DNA from 2 places in the Nocardiopsis deserti genome. Region 2 is predicted to be linked to the other one. Evidence: predicted binding sites of a transcription regulator. Region 2 holds the regulator's gene; the other holds the start of a gene.
What was found. The regulator HrcA, encoded in region 2, represses chaperone genes, less so after heat shock. The targets are predictions, from matches to a motif close to TTGGCACTCTCNNNNNGAGAGTGCCAA.
Positions count from the first base shown of each region.

Region 1 (4,207 bases), on a different contig from region 2:
TATGCCGAACACGAAGGCCGCGAAGGGGCGGCCGCGGTCCTGGTAGCGCGGTATCGCCGAGAGCAGGGCGATACACACCTCCTGGGCCACGTCGTCGGAGTAGTGGGCCAGCCCGGAGACCCGGGCCAGGCGGGCACGGCAGTACCTGACCACCATGGGGCGGACCTCGCGCAGCAGCGAGTCCATCGCCCCGTCGTCCCCCCGGACCGCGAGCGATCCCAGATGGTTCAACCCCGTGTGGTCCCGCTGCCCCCGGGCGCCTGCATCCGTCACCGTCACGCTAGGAATGATGCCCCCACCGCGGGACTCAACCACGCGGATCGGCAACTACAGAATGGTCACGTTTCGGGAAAATCACCCGAAAACGTCTGTGCCGCCAAGGGAAACCTGTGACGTGCGTGATAGTGCGCGGGGGCGGAGCAACCGCTCCGCCCCCGTTGGCGCCGGGCCGTGTCCGGCGGGACACTCCCCCGGCGGCCGCGTGTTGCGACCGTGGCTCCGGGGCCCGGCCCGGCTGACCGCGCCCCGGCGGCCGGACCCGTGCCTCAGGGCTCGAAGGCCCGGAGGCACGAAGGCCCGGCGACCGTGCCTAGTGGCTGTGGCCGTGCCCGTCGTCCTCGTCGTCCTCGGGCTTGTCCGCCACCAGCACCTCGGTGGTCAGCAGCATGCCCGCGATGGAGGCGGCGTTCTGCACGGCGGAGCGGGACACCTTGACCGGGTCGAGGATGCCCTGCGAGGTCAGGTCGCCGTAGGTGCCGGTCGCGGCGTTGTAGCCGTGGCCGACCTCCAGCTCCGACACGCGGTGGGTGACCACGTAGCCCTCGGCGCCCGCGTTCTCCGCGATCCACCGGGCGGGCTCGACCAGGGCGCGGCGCACGATCGCCACACCGGTGGCCTCGTCGCCCGTCAGGCCGAGGTCGTCCGCGCTCAGGACCTTGGAAGCGTGCACCAGGGAGGCGCCGCCACCGGCGACGATGCCCTCCTCGATGGCCGCGCGGGTCGCCGAGATGGCGTCCTCCAGGCGGTGCTTCTTCTCCTTGAGCTCCACCTCGGTGGCGGCGCCCACACGCAGGACGGAGACACCGCCCGCGAGCTTGGCCAGGCGCTCCTGGAGCTTCTCGCGGTCCCAGTCGGAGTCGCTCGCCTCGATCTCCTTGCGGATCTGGCGGACGCGGTCCTCGACCTCGGACTGCTCGCCGGCGCCGTCCACGATGGTGGTGGCGTCCTTGGTGATCGTGATGCGGCGGGCTCCGCCCAGCGCGTCGAGGTCCACGTTCTCCAGGGTCAGGCCGACCTCCTCGGCGACGACCTGGCCGCCGGTGAGGACCGCGATGTCCTGGAGCATGGCCTTGCGGCGCTCGCCGAAGCCGGGCGCCTTGACCGCGGCGACGTTGAGGGTGCCGCGGATCTTGTTGAGCACCAGGGCGCCCAGGGCGTCACCGTCGATGTCCTCGGCGATGATGAGCAGGGGCTTCTTGCTCTGGACGACCTTCTCCAGCACGGGCAGCAGGTCGTTGAGGCTGCTGATCTTGCCCTGGTTGATCAGGATCAGCGCGTCCTCCAGCACCGCCTCCTGGCGGTCGCCGTCGGTGACGAAGTAGGGCGAGACGTAGCCCTTGTCGAACTGCATGCCCTCGGTGAAGTCCAGGTCCAGACCGAAGGTCGGGGCCTCCTCCACCGTGATGACGCCGTCCTTGCCGACCTTGTCGAACGCCTCGGCGATCAGGTCGCCGATCTGGGCGTCCTGGGCGGAGTTGGTGGCGACGTAGGCGATGTCCGCGCGCTCCTCGACGGGGCGGGCGCGCTCCAGGAGGACCTCCGACACCTTGGCGGCGGCGGCGTCGATGCCCTTCTTCAGGGACATCGGGGAGGCGCCGGCGGCCACGCTGCGCAGACCCTCGCGGACGAGGGCCTGGGCCAGGACGGTCGCGGTGGTGGTGCCGTCACCGGCGGCGTCGTTGGTCTTGGTGGCGACCTCCTTGACCAGCTGGGCGCCCAGGTTCTCGTAGGGGTCGTCCAGCTCGACCTCACGGGCGACGGTCACGCCGTCGTTCGTGATGGTGGGGGCGCCGAACTTCTTGTCGATGACGACGTTGCGACCACGCGGGCCGAGCGTCACCTTGACGGCGTTGGCGAGGCGGTCGACGCCCCGTTCGAGGGCGCGACGGGCGTCGTCCTCGAACTCCAGGATCTTCGGCATGTGGGTGCTTCCTCTTCAGGCTGGTCGAAAGCGGGCATCCCGCCCGCCCGGCTGTGCGCCGACCGGTGCGGGATGCGAATGGCTCCGGGCCCGACGGAGCGGGCCCCGTAGAGACCTACTTCTCGACGACAGCGAGAAGGTCGCGGGCGGAGAGCACCAGGTACTCCTCGCCGTCGTACTTGACCTCGGTGCCGCCGTACTTGCTGTAGAGAACGACGTCGCCGACCTTCACGTCCAGCGGGATGCGCTTGTCACCCTCGTCGTCCCAGCGGCCCGGGCCCACGGCCAGGACCTCGCCCTCCTGGGGCTTCTCCTTGGCGGTGTCCGGGATGACCAGACCGGAAGCAGTGGTCTGCTCGGCCTCCAGCGTCCGGACCACGACGCGGTCCTCGAGCGGCTTCAGCACGGTCTTGGTGGCGGTCGACACGGTGTGACCTCCCCCTTCAAAGTTTCGGTGTACTGATCTCGGCCCGTGCTGGTGCACGGACCGACTGCGAAAAAGGGGCGACCGCGGCGGCCTGTCGTCGCGGGTGCCAGACCGGCCTCGTCGCGATTAGCACTCTACCCCCGAGAGTGCCAGAATGGAAATGTGACCGTGACCCCCGGTCAGGGACTTCCATCCGGGTGGCTCCCCTGCCGGAGGGAGCGGGGCTCGGTCGCTCCCGCACACCGCTCCTTCGACGCCCGGGGGGAACCCATGCGCGCGCCCGCCTTCGAGGCCCTGCTCACCGACGCGGGCCGGGAGGTCCTGGCCGGGGTGGACCCGAAGGCCGCCGCCGGGGACCAGCTCGCCGCGGCCTCGCTGCTGCGCGGTGATCCGCGCGTGGCCGCCCTCGACCCCGGTCTACCCGTCTCCGAGCTGGTAAACGCCGTCCTGACCCAGGTCTCCCTGCGCGAACGCGGGCGGGCCAAGTTCGGCGAACTCGCGGAGCGGATGTTCTTCACCCCCCACGGGCTGGAGCAGTCCACCCGACGCGTGGTGGCCGGCTACCGCGCCGAACGCATGGCGGGGGCGGCTCGCGCCGTCCGCTCTCCGGGGTCGGCCGGGTCGTCGGGGCGGGGCCTGGACGGTGTCACCGCGGGCGACCTGTGCTGCGGGGTCGGCGCGGACCTGCTGGCCCTGGCCGCGCGCGGCGTTCCGGTGGAGGGGGTGGACGCCGACCCCCTCACGGTCGCGGTGGCCCGCGCCAACATCGAGGCCCTGGGCCTGTCCGGACTGGCCCGGGTCCGCGAGGGCGACGCCTCCGCGACCGCGCCCGGCCGGTACCCGCTGCTGTTCTGCGACCCCGCCCGGCGGGGCGGGCGCGGCCGGGTGTTCGACCCCTCGGCCTACTCCCCGCCGTGGGACGTGGCCGTGGGCCTGGCCGCGGGGGCGGAGGCGGCCTGCCTCAAGGCCGCGCCGGGCATCCCTCACGAGGCGCTGCCCGGGGCGGCGGCGGCCGAGTGGATCTCGGTGGACGGGGAGCTGAAGGAGACCGCCCTGTGGTTCGGCGCGCTGGCCGACGGGCCGCGGCGCCGGGCGACGGTGCTGCACGAGCGCGAGGGGCTGCTCGCCCGCGAGGGCGCGGTGGCGCACCTGGACGCCGATCCCGGCCTCGGTCAGGCCCCGGTGGCGGCGGCCCGGCGCTACCTGTACGACCCGGACCCGGCCGTGGTGCGCTCGCACCTGGTGGCGGAGGCGGCGGCCCGGGTGGACGGCGCCCTGCTGGACGAGCGGATCGCGTACTTCACCGCGGACACCGCGGTGCTCTCGCCGCTGTGGCGGGTGCTGGAGGTGGTGGAGGTGCTGCCGTTCTCGCTGAAGCGGCTGCGCTCGGCGGTGCGCGCCCTCGGGGCGGGGACGGTGACCGTCAAGAAGCGGGGGTCGGCGGTGGACACCGAGAAGCTGCGCCGGGACCTGCGCGCGTCCGGCCCGGAGTCGGTGACGGTCGTGCTCACGCGGATCGGCGAGCGGCCCTTCTGCCTGCTGTGCCGCGAGGTCGGCGACCCGGCCCGGGGCTAGACGGT
Region 1 covers NZ_VWVS01000001.1:107,320-111,526, reverse strand. Annotated here, with positions in the region: gene FYW99_RS10240 (sigma-70 family RNA polymerase sigma factor) at 1-273, opposite strand, end outside; gene groL (chaperonin GroEL) at 590-2,200, opposite strand; gene groES (co-chaperone GroES) at 2,316-2,627, opposite strand; gene FYW99_RS10225 (class I SAM-dependent methyltransferase) at 2,898-4,202, shown strand.
Region 1: groES (co-chaperone GroES) is a predicted target of HrcA. The motif match lies at 2,754-2,780, and genes of this name have one in related genera.

Region 2 (4,207 bases):
CCTGCTGGGGCTGGCCCTGGACGCCGGGCTGCCCGTACGCCGCGGGAGCGCCCGGGTAGGGCTGCTGCTGACCCGGGGCGGGCTGGCCGTAGGCGCCCTGGTGGGGCTGGCCGTAGGGCTGCTGCTGGCCGTACTCGGACGGCGGTGCGTATGCGGGCTGTGCGCCGGAGGGCTGTGCTCCCGGGGTCTGGCCGTAGCCCTGCTGGCCCTGGTCGGGCTGCGGGGCGTACGGGGACTGCGCGCCCGAGGGCTGCCCGTAGGCGGGCTGCTGGCCGTAGGCCGCCTGCTGCCCGTACCCGGGCTGCTCGGGGGCCCCTTCCGGCGGGGCGAAACCGGGCTGCTGCTGACCCGGGGCGGGCTGGCCGTAGGCGCCCTGGTGGGGCTGGCCGTAGGGCTGCTGCTGGCCGTACTCGGACGGCGGTGCGTATCCGGGCTGCGCCCCCGAGGGCTGGCCGTATCCGGGCTGTGCGCCGGAGGGCTGTGCTCCCGGGGTCTGGCCGTAGCCCTGCTGGCCCTGGTCGGGTTGCGGGGCGTACGGCGACTGCGCGTCCGAGGGCTCGGGCTGCCCGTAGGCGGGCTGTCCGTAGGCGGGCTGGCCCTGGCCGTGCTGGTCCTGACCGGGCTGGGGCGCGTACGGCGACGGGGCGCCCGGGGGCGGTGCGAAGCCGGGCTGTGCTCCCGGGGTCTGGCCGTAGCCCTGCTGGCCCTGCTGGCCCTGGTCGGGCTGCGGAGCGTACGGCGGCTGCGCCCCGGAGGGCTGTGCCCCCGAGGGCTGGCCGTATCCCGGCTGCGCTCCCGAGGGCTGTTGACCGTGGTCCTGCTGGCCGTAGCCCTGCTGACTCTGGTCGGGCTGCGGAGCGTACGGCGGCTGCGCCCCGGACGGCTGCCCGTAGGCGGGCTGCTGGCCGGGATCCGGCTGCTGGGGCTGCTGTCCGTGCTCCTGCTGCCCCTCCTGTCCGTGGTCCGGCTGCTGTCCCCGGTGGGGGTCCTCCGGGGGCGGGGGGTTCGTCGGGGTCTGGCTCATGCTCTTCCTTGGCTCCGCTGATGAGGGGGAGGTTCCTGTACTACCGTGCTGTACCGACGACCGCGCGGGCCGGAGGCGGGCGACCTCGGCGCCGGACACGGGGACCGACGCCTCGCCCAGGTCAAATCCTAGGTCCTGCCGCTCCTCCCGCGCGCAGTGCTCGCCACGCAGTAGCCGGGCTCGCTAGGGAGCGTCCGGGTGCGGCCCGGTGACGAAGTCGATCAGCTCCTCCACCCGGCCGAGCAGGGCCGGCTCCAGATCAGCATAGGTACGCACCGATCCCAGGATTCGGCGCCACGCCTCACCCGTCTCCATCCGCCAGCCCAGGGCGCTCACGACCCCCTCCTTCCAGGGGACGCCGCGCGGCACCTCGGGCCAGGCCCCGATCCCCACGGAACCCGGCCGCACCGCCTGCCAGACGTCGACGTAGGGGTGCCCGGCCACCAGCACGTGCTCGCCGCGCACCCGCTCGGCGATCCGCGTCTCCTTGGAGCCCGGCACCAGGTGGTCCACCAGGACGCCCAGCCTCCTGCCGGGCCCGGGTGAGAACTCCGCCACGATCGAGGGCAGGTCGTCCACCCCCTCCAGGAACTCGACGGCCACCCCCTCCACACGCAGGTCGTGGCCCCAGACCTTCTCCACCAGCTCGGCGTCGTGGACGCCCTCCACGTAGATCCGGCTCTCCCGGGCCGTGCGCGCCCGCGCGTCCGGCACCGCCACCGACCCCGAAGCACTGCGCAGCGGTCCCCTCGGGGCCGCGGCGGGGCGCACCAGGGTCACCGGCTCGCCGTCGACCAGGAACGCGGCCGGGGCGAGGTCGAACACGCGGCGGCGGCCGTGCCGGTCCTCCAGCGTCACGGTGGCCTTGTCCCAGGCCACCACCGCCCCGCAGAACGCCTCCTCGGCGTCCTCCACGACCAGTTCCCGTTCCAGGGGCACCTCGCGGACCGCCTTCCTCCTCGGGCGGCGCCAGTCCCCGGCGAGCACGTCGCGGCCGTAACGGCCGGTTCCCTTGGTAGCCACGGTCGTGCAGTCTACTGGTGGTGCGAGTCGGCGCCCCGTCGGCCGCGGCGCGTGCCGCGGGCCCCGCGGGAGCGGGGACGAGGGGGCCGGGCCGGGGCGTCGCCGCCCACGGGTAACCGTCAGGGTTTGCGGCCGGGCATAGACTTAGCACTGAGGACCACGGAGTGCCAGGGAGGTGGCGAGTGCTGGATGAGCGCAAGCTCGCGGTCCTGCGTGCCGTCGTCGAGGACTTCGTCAACACCAACGAGCCCGTGGGGTCCAAGGCCCTGGCCGACCGGCACCGGCTCGGCGTCTCCCCGGCGACCATCCGCAACGACATGGTCGCCCTCGAGGAGGACGGCTACATCGCGCAGCCGCACACCAGTGCCGGCCGCGTCCCCACGGACAAGGGGTACCGGCTCTTCGTCGACCGGCTCTCCTCGGTCAAGCCGCTCTCGACCGCGGAGCGGCGTGCCATCGAGTCCTTCCTCACCGGCGCCGTCGACCTCGACGAGATCGTCGCCCGGACCGTACGGCTCCTCGCGCAGCTCACCCGCCAGGTCGCGATCGTCCAGTACCCCTCGCTGACCCGCTCGTCGGTGCAGCACGTGGAACTGGTCCCCCTCGGGGGGCAGCGGATCATGATGGTCGTGATCACCAACACGGGCCGGGTCGAGCAGCGCGTCATCGACGGCCTGGGAGAGGTCCACGAGGCCGCCGTCGACGACCTGCGCGCGATGTTGAACCGGGCCATCGCCGGACGCCACCTCGGCGACGTGCCCGACGCGGTGGAGGACCTGCCTCCGCAGGTGCCGCCCGAACACCGCCAGATGGCGGTGTCGGTCCTCTCCGTCCTGCTGGAGAGCCTCGTTGAACGGCACGAGGAGAAGATCGTCCTCGCGGGGACGGCCAACCTCGCCGCCGTCGACTTCGCCGCCAGCCTGAGGGAAGTCCTGGAGGCACTGGAAGAGAACATGGTCCTCATCCGTTTGCTGGGAGAGGCCAAGGACCCGTCGATGCTCACGGTGCGCATCGGCGCGGAGAACTTCCACGAGGGCCTGAGGTCCACCTCCATCGTGTCGGCGGACTACGGTGTGGGAAACCAGTCGCTCGCCAAGATCGGTGTGGTGGGACCCACCCGGATGGACTACCCGGGGACGATGGGAGCAGTACGCGCCGTGGCTCGCTATGTCGGACAGATTTTGGCAGGACAGTAACCCAGTGGCCAGAGACTATTACCAGGTTCTCGGAGTGCGTCGCGACGCGTCCAAGGACGAGATCAAGAAGGCCTACCGGCGGCTCGCGCGCGAACTCCACCCGGACATCAATCCGGACCCCGCAACCCAGGAGCGCTTCAAGGAGGTGACCCAGGCCTACGAGGTCCTCTCCGACGAGAACAAGCGCCGGATGTTCGACATGGGCCAGGACCCCTACGCGCCCGGCGGCGGTGGCGGGGCCGGGGGCTTCGGCGGCGCGGGCGGGTTCGCCTTCGACGACATCATGAACGCCTTCTTCGGCGGTGGCCAGCCCGGCGGGCGCGGCCCCCGGGAGCGGGTCCGCCGCGGGCGCAGTATCAAGATCCGGGTCGAACTGGACCTGGTGGAGACCGCGTTCGGGGTCAGCAAGGAGATCACCTTCCCCACCGCGATCCTGTGCGAGACCTGCCAGGGCGAGGGGACGGCGGCCGGTTCGCACCGCACCACCTGTGAGATGTGCCACGGGCAGGGTGAGGTGTCCCAGGTCACCCGGTCCTTCCTCGGACAGGTCATGACCTCCCGCCCCTGCCCCCAGTGCTCGGGCCAGGGCTCGGTCATCACCAACCCCTGCGGCGACTGCGCGGGCGAGGGCCGGGTGCGCGAGAAGGTCACCCGCACCGTCAAGATCCCCGCGGGCGTCGACGACGGCACCCGCATCCAGCTCGCCGGAGAGGGGGAGGTCGGCCCCAACGGCGGACCGCGCGGCGACATCATCCTGGAGATCATCCAGCGCCCGCACCCCACCTTCGAACGGCGCGGAGACGACCTGCACTGCACGGTGACCGTTCCCATGACGGCCGCCGCGCTGGGCGCCTCCTTCGCCTTCGACACCCTCGACGGCACCGAGAACATCGACCTGCGCCCGGGCACCAACTCCGGCCACGTCATCACCCTCCCGGACAAGGGCGTCAGCCACCTCGACGGC
Region 2 covers NZ_ML703348.1:109,235-113,441, reverse strand. Annotated here, with positions in the region: gene FYW99_RS03375 (DUF3097 domain-containing protein) at 1,208-2,047, opposite strand; gene hrcA (heat-inducible transcriptional repressor HrcA) at 2,230-3,243, shown strand; gene dnaJ (molecular chaperone DnaJ) at 3,248-4,207, shown strand, end outside.